DNA from 3 places in the Sodalis sp. RH16 genome. Region 2 is predicted to be linked to each of the others. Evidence: riboswitches for the same ligand, from Rfam matches in the RefSeq annotation. Region 2 holds a riboswitch; each other region holds the start of a gene.
The links. Region 2 has a riboswitch for thiamine pyrophosphate ahead of thiB (thiamine ABC transporter substrate binding subunit). Riboswitches for the same ligand answer to the same signal wherever they lie in the genome.
Positions count from the first base shown of each region.

Region 1: it holds a riboswitch for thiamine pyrophosphate, as region 2 does, so the genes downstream of both, thiC (phosphomethylpyrimidine synthase ThiC) here and thiB (thiamine ABC transporter substrate binding subunit) in region 2, are expected to answer to the same signal.
Region 3: it holds a riboswitch for thiamine pyrophosphate, as region 2 does, so the genes downstream of both, thiM (hydroxyethylthiazole kinase) here and thiB (thiamine ABC transporter substrate binding subunit) in region 2, are expected to answer to the same signal.

Region 1 covers NZ_CP178737.1:1,440,130-1,443,403, forward strand. Annotated here, with positions in the region: gene hemE (uroporphyrinogen decarboxylase) at 1-341, opposite strand, end outside; gene nudC (NAD(+) diphosphatase) at 360-1,160, opposite strand; gene rsd (sigma D regulator) at 1,254-1,775, shown strand; TPP riboswitch at 1,886-1,999, shown strand; gene thiC (phosphomethylpyrimidine synthase ThiC) at 2,102-3,274, shown strand, end outside.
Region 2 covers NZ_CP178737.1:420,360-423,633, forward strand. Annotated here, with positions in the region: gene sgrR (HTH-type transcriptional regulator SgrR) at 1-1,407, shown strand, start outside; TPP riboswitch at 1,445-1,563, shown strand; gene thiB (thiamine ABC transporter substrate binding subunit) at 1,607-2,587, shown strand; gene thiP (thiamine/thiamine pyrophosphate ABC transporter permease ThiP) at 2,563-3,274, shown strand, end outside.
Region 3 covers NZ_CP178737.1:6,050,966-6,054,239, reverse strand. Annotated here, with positions in the region: gene ACL2XJ_RS27645 (helix-turn-helix transcriptional regulator) at 1-725, shown strand, start outside; gene ACL2XJ_RS27640 (hypothetical protein) at 1,026-1,373, shown strand; TPP riboswitch at 1,403-1,503, shown strand; gene thiM (hydroxyethylthiazole kinase) at 1,543-2,337, shown strand; gene thiD (bifunctional hydroxymethylpyrimidine kinase/phosphomethylpyrimidine kinase) at 2,334-3,137, shown strand; gene ACL2XJ_RS27625 (hypothetical protein) at 3,084-3,274, opposite strand, start outside.

The DNA of each region.
Region 1 (3,274 bases), 1.0 Mb from region 2:
ATGGGTAATTTTGTTATGTCGCCGAAAGATAAGAGGGGCCGCTCGAAACGCGGCCCCTCTCCCTGTTCAAAATAGAGTCCCAATCCCATGGCATCGGGGATGGTCAGAATATCGGAAAACAGAATCGCCGCGTCAAGGGGATAACGCCTTAACGGCTGCAGCGTCACCTCGCAGGCCAATTCAGCGTTTTTGCACAGCGACATGAAATCCCCGGCCTCGGCGCGGGTCGCCTGGTATTCCGGCAGGTAGCGACCGGCCTGCCGCATCATCCAGACCGGGGTCATATCCACCGGCTGGCGCAGCAGGGCGCGCAGGTAACGATCGTTTTTCAATTCATCCATGCTGGATTTCCTTTGTTATTAACGGGTTGTCGCAATAGAGCTGTCGGCATCCCGATCCGCGCGACATAGGGCCACCGTATCCTCGATTAACCGGCGGGCCACGGTGCCCGGCGGCGGCAATAACGGCAATGCATCGTAACGATACCAGCCGGCATCCAGGATCTCGCTGTGATCGGGGGTGATGTCGCCACCGTCATACTCCGCCATAAAAGCCATCATCAGCGAATGGGGAAAAGGCCATGGCTGAGAGGTGACATAGCGTACATTCTTCACCTTCACCTTGGTCTCTTCCATGACCTCGCGGGCCACCGTTTGCTCCAGCGTTTCACCCACTTCGACGAATCCGGCCAGCACGGTATAGATGCCGCCGCGATGGCGGGTATGCTGGGCCAGCAAAATTTCATCGCCCCGGCGAATCGCAACTATAATGCATGGAGCGATTTGCGGGTAATAGCGTTCATGGCAATGATCGCACAGGCAAGCCCACTCTTTGCCGCTAATGCGCATGGTATGTCCGCAGTAGCCGCAAAACCGGTGGGCCCGGTAGAATTCCGCCAGTTGGACACCCCGCCCTGCCAATTGGAACAGGCCGGGGTCTTGGTCAATGATCTGCCGGACCGATCCCATATCCCGGGGCATGGTATGGCGTACCAGCCAGGCGGTAGACCCTGCCCATTCGCCGATGGGGGTTGCAGTAAACCCCTGCAGCGACCAGGCGGAGGCCAAACCAAACGGCAATTCCCCTTGGGGTAACCACAATTTGCTGTTCTGGCTGACGACCCACCAGCCGTGTTCGTTACCGCTGAGTTCTTGTTCCATTTTAGTTGCACTACCCCTTTTTCACTGGCAATCTAGAATTTAGCTTTAAAAGATAAATAACGCAGCGTTACTTTTATTACATCGGAGTCTGTCATGTTAAACCAGCTGGAAATCTTGGCTCAACGGGTTGGCGGCAGTAACGAACTTATTGACCAATGGCTGGTGGCCCGCCGGGGCTTACTGGTTGCTTATTACCATCTCATCGGTCTTAAGCCCAACAAAGAAAAGCATACTCCTCTGGATGAAAACGCGCTGGACGACTTTTGCCATCATCTCGTGGACTATCTGTCCGCCGGCCATTTTCATGTGTACGATCGTATCGTGCCGGAGGCGGACGAAAGCGGTCCCAACCGTCTTTTAATAACGCAGATCTACCAGGCTTTGCAGGAAAATACGCAACAAATCATGTCGTTTTATGACAGCCAATTTGAGACCGCCGTGGATCATGACAACTGCATGGAGTTCCAGGAAGCCCTTTCCGGCGTCGGCGAGGCGCTGGGCACCCGGTTTTCGCTGGAGGACAAGCTGATTCAAAAGGCGTTGGAGCACCGAGCGGACTATCGGCCCTCGGAACCCGCCGCCAATAATGACCCGGATGCCTCGCGCCTGGCTTAACGCCGGGTCTGAGCATCCTTTTCGGCTCATCTGAGCCGCAACGCTGACCAATCGCCCCGGCGTCAACGAGTAGGGGCACTTTGTCAGCAAACGTTGGCTCGTGATGAGCCGGTATCTTGTCGGAGTGCCTAGCGCGTACATTACGCCAGGCTGAGACCGTTAATTCGGGATCCGCGGAACCTGATCGGGTTAATACCCGCGAAGGGAACAAGAGTAATTCAACGCCAAGAATCATCGTCGATCGACATATGATTCCAGCCCTGTCTTATTACTCCCGTAGCGCTCCGGACAAGCAATTTTCCCTAACTTCTTTATAAGGAATTGCTATGTCTCTACCCACCACTCCTTCCCGCCGCGAACAGCGGGCACAGGCCCAGGATTTTATCAACCGCCTGAAAGGCGAGGCGTTCCCCCAGTCCCGCCGCATTTATTTGCAGGGCAGCAGTGCCGATATCCGGGTGCCGATGCGTGAAATACAGCTCAGTCCGACCATGATCGGCGGTGATAAAAGCGCCCCCCGATATGAACAGAACGAGCCGGTGCCGATATACGATACCGCCGGACCCTATGGCGACCCGGAGATATCCATTGACGTACGCGCCGGTTTGTTTCCGTTGCGTGCCAACTGGATCGAACGCCGGGCGGATACCGAAACCGTCAGTGAATTAAGCTCTCGTTACAGCGGGGAGCGGCGTGCCGACGACGGTCTGGATGAAATCCGTTTTGCACCGGGCCATATGCCGCAGCGCGCCAAACCTGGGCGCTGCGTCACACAGTTACATTACGCCCGGGCGGGTATCGTGACGCCGGAAATGGAGTTCATTGCGCTGCGTGAAAACATGGGCCGTGAACGAATCCGCGGCGAGGTGCTATTGCAACAGCATCCCGGCCATGGCTTCGGCGCCGAGCTGCCGGAAAATATCACGCCGGAATTCGTGCGGCGGGAGGTTGCCGAGGGCCGCGCCATCATCCCCGCCAATATCAACCATCCCGAATCGGAGCCGATGATTATCGGCCGCAATTTTCTGGTGAAGGTCAATGCCAACATCGGCAACTCGGCGGTAAGTTCTTCCATCGAAGAAGAAGTGGAAAAACTGGTATGGTCCACGCGCTGGGGCGCGGATACCGTAATGGATCTCTCCACCGGACGCTATATCCACGAAACACGGGAATGGATACTGCGCAACAGCCCGGTCCCCATCGGTACGGTGCCCATCTACCAGGCGCTGGAAAAGGTCAACGGCGTGGCGGAGAATCTGACCTGGGAAACGTTCCGCGATACCCTCTTGGAGCAGGCGGAACAAGGGGTGGACTACTTTACCATTCATGCCGGCGTGCTGCTGCGCTATGTGCCCATGACCGCCAAACGGTTAACCGGCATCGTCTCCCGCGGCGGTTCCATTATGGCGAAATGGTGTTTGTCACATCACAAGGAAAGCTTTCTGTATGAACATTTCCGCGAAATCTGCCAAATCTGCGCCGCCTATGATGTAGCGCTG
Region 2 (3,274 bases):
GAGCAGGATCGCATCGACCAGTTGGTGCAATTGGTGGGGGACAAAGATGTAGTGCGCCAGATGCTGTTGTCCCATGTGGGCCGCAGCTTCCGGCAAGGCAAGCATATTCTGCGGGTCCTCTACTATCGTTCACTGCAAAATTTGCTGCCCGGCACGCCGCTGCGCCGCTCGGAGAACCATGTGGTACGGCAGATCTTCAGCGGCCTGACCCGGATAAATGAGGAAAATGGGGAACTGGAGCCGGATCTGGCCCACCATTGGCAGCGGGTCTCGGCGCTCCATTGGCGTTTTTATCTGCGCCCGGCCATTCATTTTCATCATGGACGCGAGCTGACCACCGACGATGTGCGCCTGTCGCTGCTGCGCCTGAAAGACCAGCCGCTGTTCAGCCATCTGGATAGCGTCAGCTCGGCCACCGCCAATACCGTTGATATCACCCTGTCCGCGCCGGACGAATGGCTGCCCTGGCTGCTGAGCAGCGTATCGGCCATGATCTTGCCGCAGGAGTGGCAAACATTACCTGATTTTACCCGACGTCCCATCGGCACCGGGCCCTACGCCGTGGTCAACAATGGCCCGAGCCAGCTGAAAATCCGGGCTTTTGATGACTATTTCGGCTATCGAGCACTGATTGATGAGGTGAATATCTGGGTATTGCCGGATCTTACCGCTGAGCTGACCTACTCAGGGGTGCAACTGCAAGGGGACGACAGCGGCCATGATGAGCTGGAAACCCGCCTGGGGGACGGCTGCTATTTTATTCTGTTCGATCAGCGCTCGCCGCTGATGCAAAACCCGGAACATCGCCGCTGGCTCTGCGAAAACATCGACCCGATATCCATGCTGGTGCAGGCCGGACCGGCCTATCAGCACTACTGGTCGCCGGCCTACGGTATCCTGCCGCGCTGGCACCACAACAAGGTCGCCGAGGCGCGCCCGAAACCGTCGGGACTGACCCATCTCAGGCTGACGGTTTACCACGCCCATTCCGAATTTGATGATTTATGCCGCGCCTTGACCGAGGTCCTGGCACGACTGGATATCCAGTTGACCGTCAACACCCTGAACTACGAAGCCTGGCATCAGGGCGCGGCGCAGAGCGACATTTGGCTTGGCAGCGCCAACTTCTCCCCGCCGCTGGAATTCTCGCTGTTCGCTACCTTCTATGAAATGCCGTTACTGCATCACTGCCTGCAAACTGATTTCGCCCGGATAGCGCAAACCTGGCGCAGCCGGCAATTACCGCTGGCGGAGTGGTGCAGCGCGCTGGTCACCGATTATCGCCTGCACCCTCTGTTTCACCACCGGATGATATTGCAAGGGCAACGCAGCATGCGCGGCGTGCGCATGAATGCCCTCGGCTGGTTCGATTTCAAATCCGCCTGGTTTGCGCCGCCGGATTCCTAAACGCTGTCAAGAGGCGAACAAACCCATTACAATGAACGCGTTCTCAACGGGGTGCGATTTTTTCCGGCGCTATGCCGCCGGTGAATTTCGCTGAGACCACACCCGTCGAACCTGATCCGGTTAATACCGGCGAAGGGATTTGAGAGCGCGCCGCGCTGCCTCAGAACTCCTTTGCCATACTTCTTTTCAGGAGCGCAACGTGATAAAAAAATGGTTACCTTCCCTTATTTTACTGGCTTCCATACCCGCATGGGCAAAACCCGTATTGACGGTTTACACCTATGATTCATTCGCCTCCGAATGGGGTCCCGGCCCGGCTATTAAAAAGGCCTTTGAAGCCCAATGCGGCTGTGAACTGAAATTCATCGTCCAGGAAGACGGCGTCGCGCTGCTCAATCGCCTGCGCATCGAAGGGAAAAAAAGCAGTGCGGATGTGGTGGTAGGGTTGGATGATAATCTGATCCAGGCCGCCCAGGATACCCATCTGTTTAAACCCCATAACGTGGATACCGCAGGACTTACCCTGCCCGGCGGCTGGCATGACGCTACTTTTCTGCCTTTTGATTACGGCTATTTCGCCTTTGTCTACGATAAAAACAAGCTTAAAAATCCCCCCGCCAGCCTGCATGAGCTTATCGATGGCCCGGCGCCGCTGAAAATCATCTATGAAGATCCCCGCACCAGCACCCCCGGACTGGGTTTACTGCTGTGGGTGCAAAAAGTCTATGGCGACGACGCGCCACAGGCCTGGCAACGTCTGGCGAAAAAGACCGTTACCGTGCCCAAGGGCTGGAGCGAGGCCTATGGGCTGTTCCTGAAAGGGGAAGCGGATATGGTGCTCAGCTACACCACCTCGCCGGCCTACCATATAGTGGAAGAGAAAAAGGATAATTACGCCGCCGCGTCCTTCAGCGAAGGGCATTATGTGCAGGTGGAAGTGGCCGGCCAACTGGCCGCCAGTAAAAATCCCGAGCTGGCGCAGCAGTTTATGCATTTTATGGTGACGCCGGCCTTCCAGCAGACCATCCCCACCGGCAACTGGATGTACCCGGTGATAAAGACTCCGCTGCCGGCCGGTTTTGACCAGCCGCCGCAAAAAACGCTGTCCTATACGCCGCAGGAAGTGGCGAAACAACGGAACAATTGGACCCAGACATGGCTGCGCGCCGTCAGCCAATAATCCCCCGCTGGCTATGGCCGGGACTGTTGGCGGCCACGCTGCTGGCCGCCATTGCGCTGTCGGCCGTGGGCGCGTTATGGATCAATGCCCCGGCCGCCCAATGGCGGGATATGCTGACCGACGGCTATCTTCGCCATGTGCTGCGTTTTACCCTCTGGCAGGCGCTGCTGTCGGCGGTACTGTCGGTCTTGCCGGCGATTTTTCTCGCCCGGGCGCTTTTTCGCCGTCGTTTCCCCGGCCGCCTGCTGCTGCTGCGCTTTTGCGCCATGACGCTGGTGATGCCGGTGCTGGTGGCGGTATTCGGTATATTGGACGTTTACGGCCGCCAGGGCTGGCTGGCGCAGATAAGCGCGGCGCTGCACCTGCCTTATGGTTTCTCCCCCTATGGTTTGCCGGGTATTCTGCTGGCCCATGTCTTTTTTAACCTGCCGCTGGCGACGCGGCTGCTGCTGCAGGGACTGGAAAGTATCCCGGTGGAACACCGCCAGCTGGCGGCACAGCTCAATATCAGCGGCTGGAATTTTTTCCGGCTGCTGGAGTGGCCCTGGTTGCGCCGTCAGCTACTGCCGGCGGCGGCGCTGATTTTTATGCTGTGCTTCGCCAGTTTCGCCACCGTGCTATCCCTGGGGGGCGGGCCCGGAGCCACCACCATCGAACTGGCCATTTACCAAGCGCTGAGCTACGACT
Region 3 (3,274 bases), 510 kb from region 2:
AATCAGTTGAAAACAGCCAAGATGTTTTTATCACAGCCATGAAAAAAGAACTTAAGCTCTATCTTATCCAGATTTTCAAGAATACTCATGTTTTTTGTTTTGCTTACTTAATGATGAACAAATCACACAGTTTTCCTGCCTCTATAATATCCGATTATCCGGCGGGCTGGATTAATCAATATAAAAACCATGGCTATCAAAAAATTGATCCGGTCATGATCATCGCATGCCGGAAATTTTCGCCATTTATTTGGCCTGACAATCCGGCGATAATCCATCAGCACAGTTTTTTCAATCTGTCGAAATTTTATCGTCTGAACAGCGGTTATACCTTCACGTTGCATGACGGCGACGACAATCTGGCGACGCTGAGCCTCACCAATCGCACCGGCAGCTCGGATTTTTATCGTATCATCGAGCAAAATAAGGAAAAATTCCAGATGCTGTTGATTACCACCCATGAAAAAGTGATCAATTTTATGCGCGCCGAAATGCGCGCTATGCAGCCTTACGGCGGCCCACCCACCCATGCACTGCTATCGCCCAGGGAAAAAGAAGTATTATTCTGGGCCAGCGCGGGTAAAACCTATGGCGAGGTGGCCACTATTCTTACCATCAGAGAAGGAACGGTAAAATTTCATATAAGAAATATTATTGATAAGCTTGGCGTTGTCAATGCTAAACATGCCATTAGCCGTGCCATGGAGCTCAAGCTTTTCAGTTAATGCTTTATGAACGATAAGGTTGGATAATATTATCTTCGCTGGTCTTGTGTGTTCTGTTTTATTATCCAAAATAAAAATTATTTAATTTTTATTAAACCAGATCCATATATTGATGTGCTAATTACATTCATTTTCTCAGGGTTTCACCTCGGAAAGCTAAAACCTGATGTTTATTGTAGCTGCGTTTATACCCTCTCTTTTAATCTAATCGGACGGGATACCGGCGCCGCGAAGTTGTAGACAGTGTCGGTAATAGACATTGAAAATACAGCAGGAAGCAAATAGGATTGATTATATTACATGTGTAAAATTATTGCCCCTTATCTGCTTTTTTTATTCCCTTTGACGGCCTTCGCCTCCAATGTTGTTGATAAAGAGGTGCTGCAACGCATTTTGAATAACGTTTCCCATGAGTGCCTTGGCAATCCGGCCTGGCCAATCTCCCTGCCGGTGGATAACGATCCCTGGCTCTTGGGCCGTATCGAGGCCTTGGCCGAGTCGGGGCTGGTTCAGCCGGCCTGGCTTGATAATCGCCCCGTCTGGCTGCTGACCCCCACCGGCGCAGGTTCCTCGCCTCGCACCGGCGATGGGTGCATCGGCCGGATGCTGTTGCGGCATGGCTTGCAGGAAGTCCCCTGCGATCGTTGATCTTTTCTTCCCGCACCCGGATAATCAACAGACTTGACTCGGGGTGTCCGTTGTTACGCAGCGGACTGAGATTTAACCCGCATAACCTGATCTGGATAATGCCAGCGTAGGGAAGTCACGGCGTCCCTTCCTCCGGATCCCGTCTTCTTAAACGCCGGCTGGGAGCAATATGACTGTACAACCTATGGAATTTCCCGGCCTGACCGCGGCCGCCTCCCTTGATTTGCTTCGGCAGCATGCGCCGCTGGTGCATTGCTTGACCAATGACGTGGTGCAGGCTTTTACCGCCAATACCCTGCTGGCGCTCGGCGCCGCGCCGGCAATGGTGGTCGATCCGGAAGAGGCGGCGCAATTCAGCGCCATGGCCGATGCCCTGCTGGTGAATATCGGCACGCTGCGCCGCCGCCAGGCGGAGGCCATGCTGGCCGCCGTCCAGGCCGCTAACGAGGCCGGCACTCCGTGGGTACTCGATCCGGTGGCGGCGGGACCTCTTGCCTATCGAACCGGGTTCGCCCATAGCCTCCTGCCGCTGCGCCCGGCCGCCATCCGCGGCAATGCCTCCGAGATCCTGGCCTTGGCCGGCGAGAGCGCTCTGGGACGCGGCGTGGACAGTGCCGATGATTCCAGCCTGGCCCTGTCCGCCGCCCGGAAGCTGGCCACGGACCATCACACGCTGGTGGCGGTAACGGGACGGGTGGATTTTGTCACCGACGGGGAGCGGATATGGTCCATCAATGACGGCCATCCGCTGATGACCCGGGTGACGGGGACCGGCTGCGCGTTATCGGCGGTGGTGGCGGCCTTTTGCGCGCTGCCGGGGGATCGTTTGTCGCACGTGGCCGCCGCCTGCAAAGTCATGGCCCGCGCCGGCCGGCTCACCGCGGCTGACGTCAGGGGGCCCGGCAGTTTTGCCGTGGATTTCCTTGATAGACTCTATACTCTCCAGGGAGAGCAGCTGCAATGAGCCGCATCCGGAATCTCTTGACCATCGCCGGTACCGATCCCAGCGGCGGGGCCGGCATCCAGGCCGATATGAAAACCTTTTCGGCCCTCGGCGCTTACGGCACCACGGTAATTACCGCCCTGGTGGCGCAAAATACCCGCGGCGTGCAATCCATCTATCCCATCACTCCTGAGTTTGTAGGTGAACAGCTGGACTCGGTGCTCAGCGATGTGCGTATCGACAGCGCCAAAATCGGCATGCTGGGGCAGGAGGATATCGTCCGGGTAGTGGCGGAAAAACTCCGGCAATATCCCATCCCCTTCGTGGTGCTGGACACGGTTATGGTGGCGAAAAGCGGTGATTTCCTGCTGGCGCCGGATGCGGTGTCGGCGCTAAGGGATGAACTGTTGCCGCTGGCATCCATCATCACCCCCAACCTGCCGGAGGCGGCGGCATTATTGAACTGCCCGCCGGCGGCCGATGAAAGCGGCATGCGTGAGCAGGGCCGGGCGCTGCTGGCCTTGGGTTGCCGGGCGGTGGTGATGAAAGGCGGCCATCTGCATGGAGAATCCAGCCCCGATTGGCTGATTACCGCCGACGGGGAGCTGCGGTTCGATGCCCTGCGGGTCAATACCCGCCATACCCACGGCACCGGCTGTACGCTGTCCGCCGCGTTGGCGGCGTTGCGCCCGCAATATGACGACTGGGAGCAAACCCTGCGGGCGGCGAAAGCCTATTTGCAGCAGGCGTTGCTGCATGCCGATGATTTAGAGGTCGGGCAGGGGATTGGACCCGTCCATCATTTCCACCAGTGGTGGTGACATGCCGGTTAACACACCTTCGGCGTAGCTCAACAGCGAGCGGGCATATTGCAGATGGCGGGCGTCGAAGACGTTAAGCGGATAGTGTTTCTCGGCGCGGTGGGGACGAATGCGCAGCGAAGGCACGAGTTTGTCCT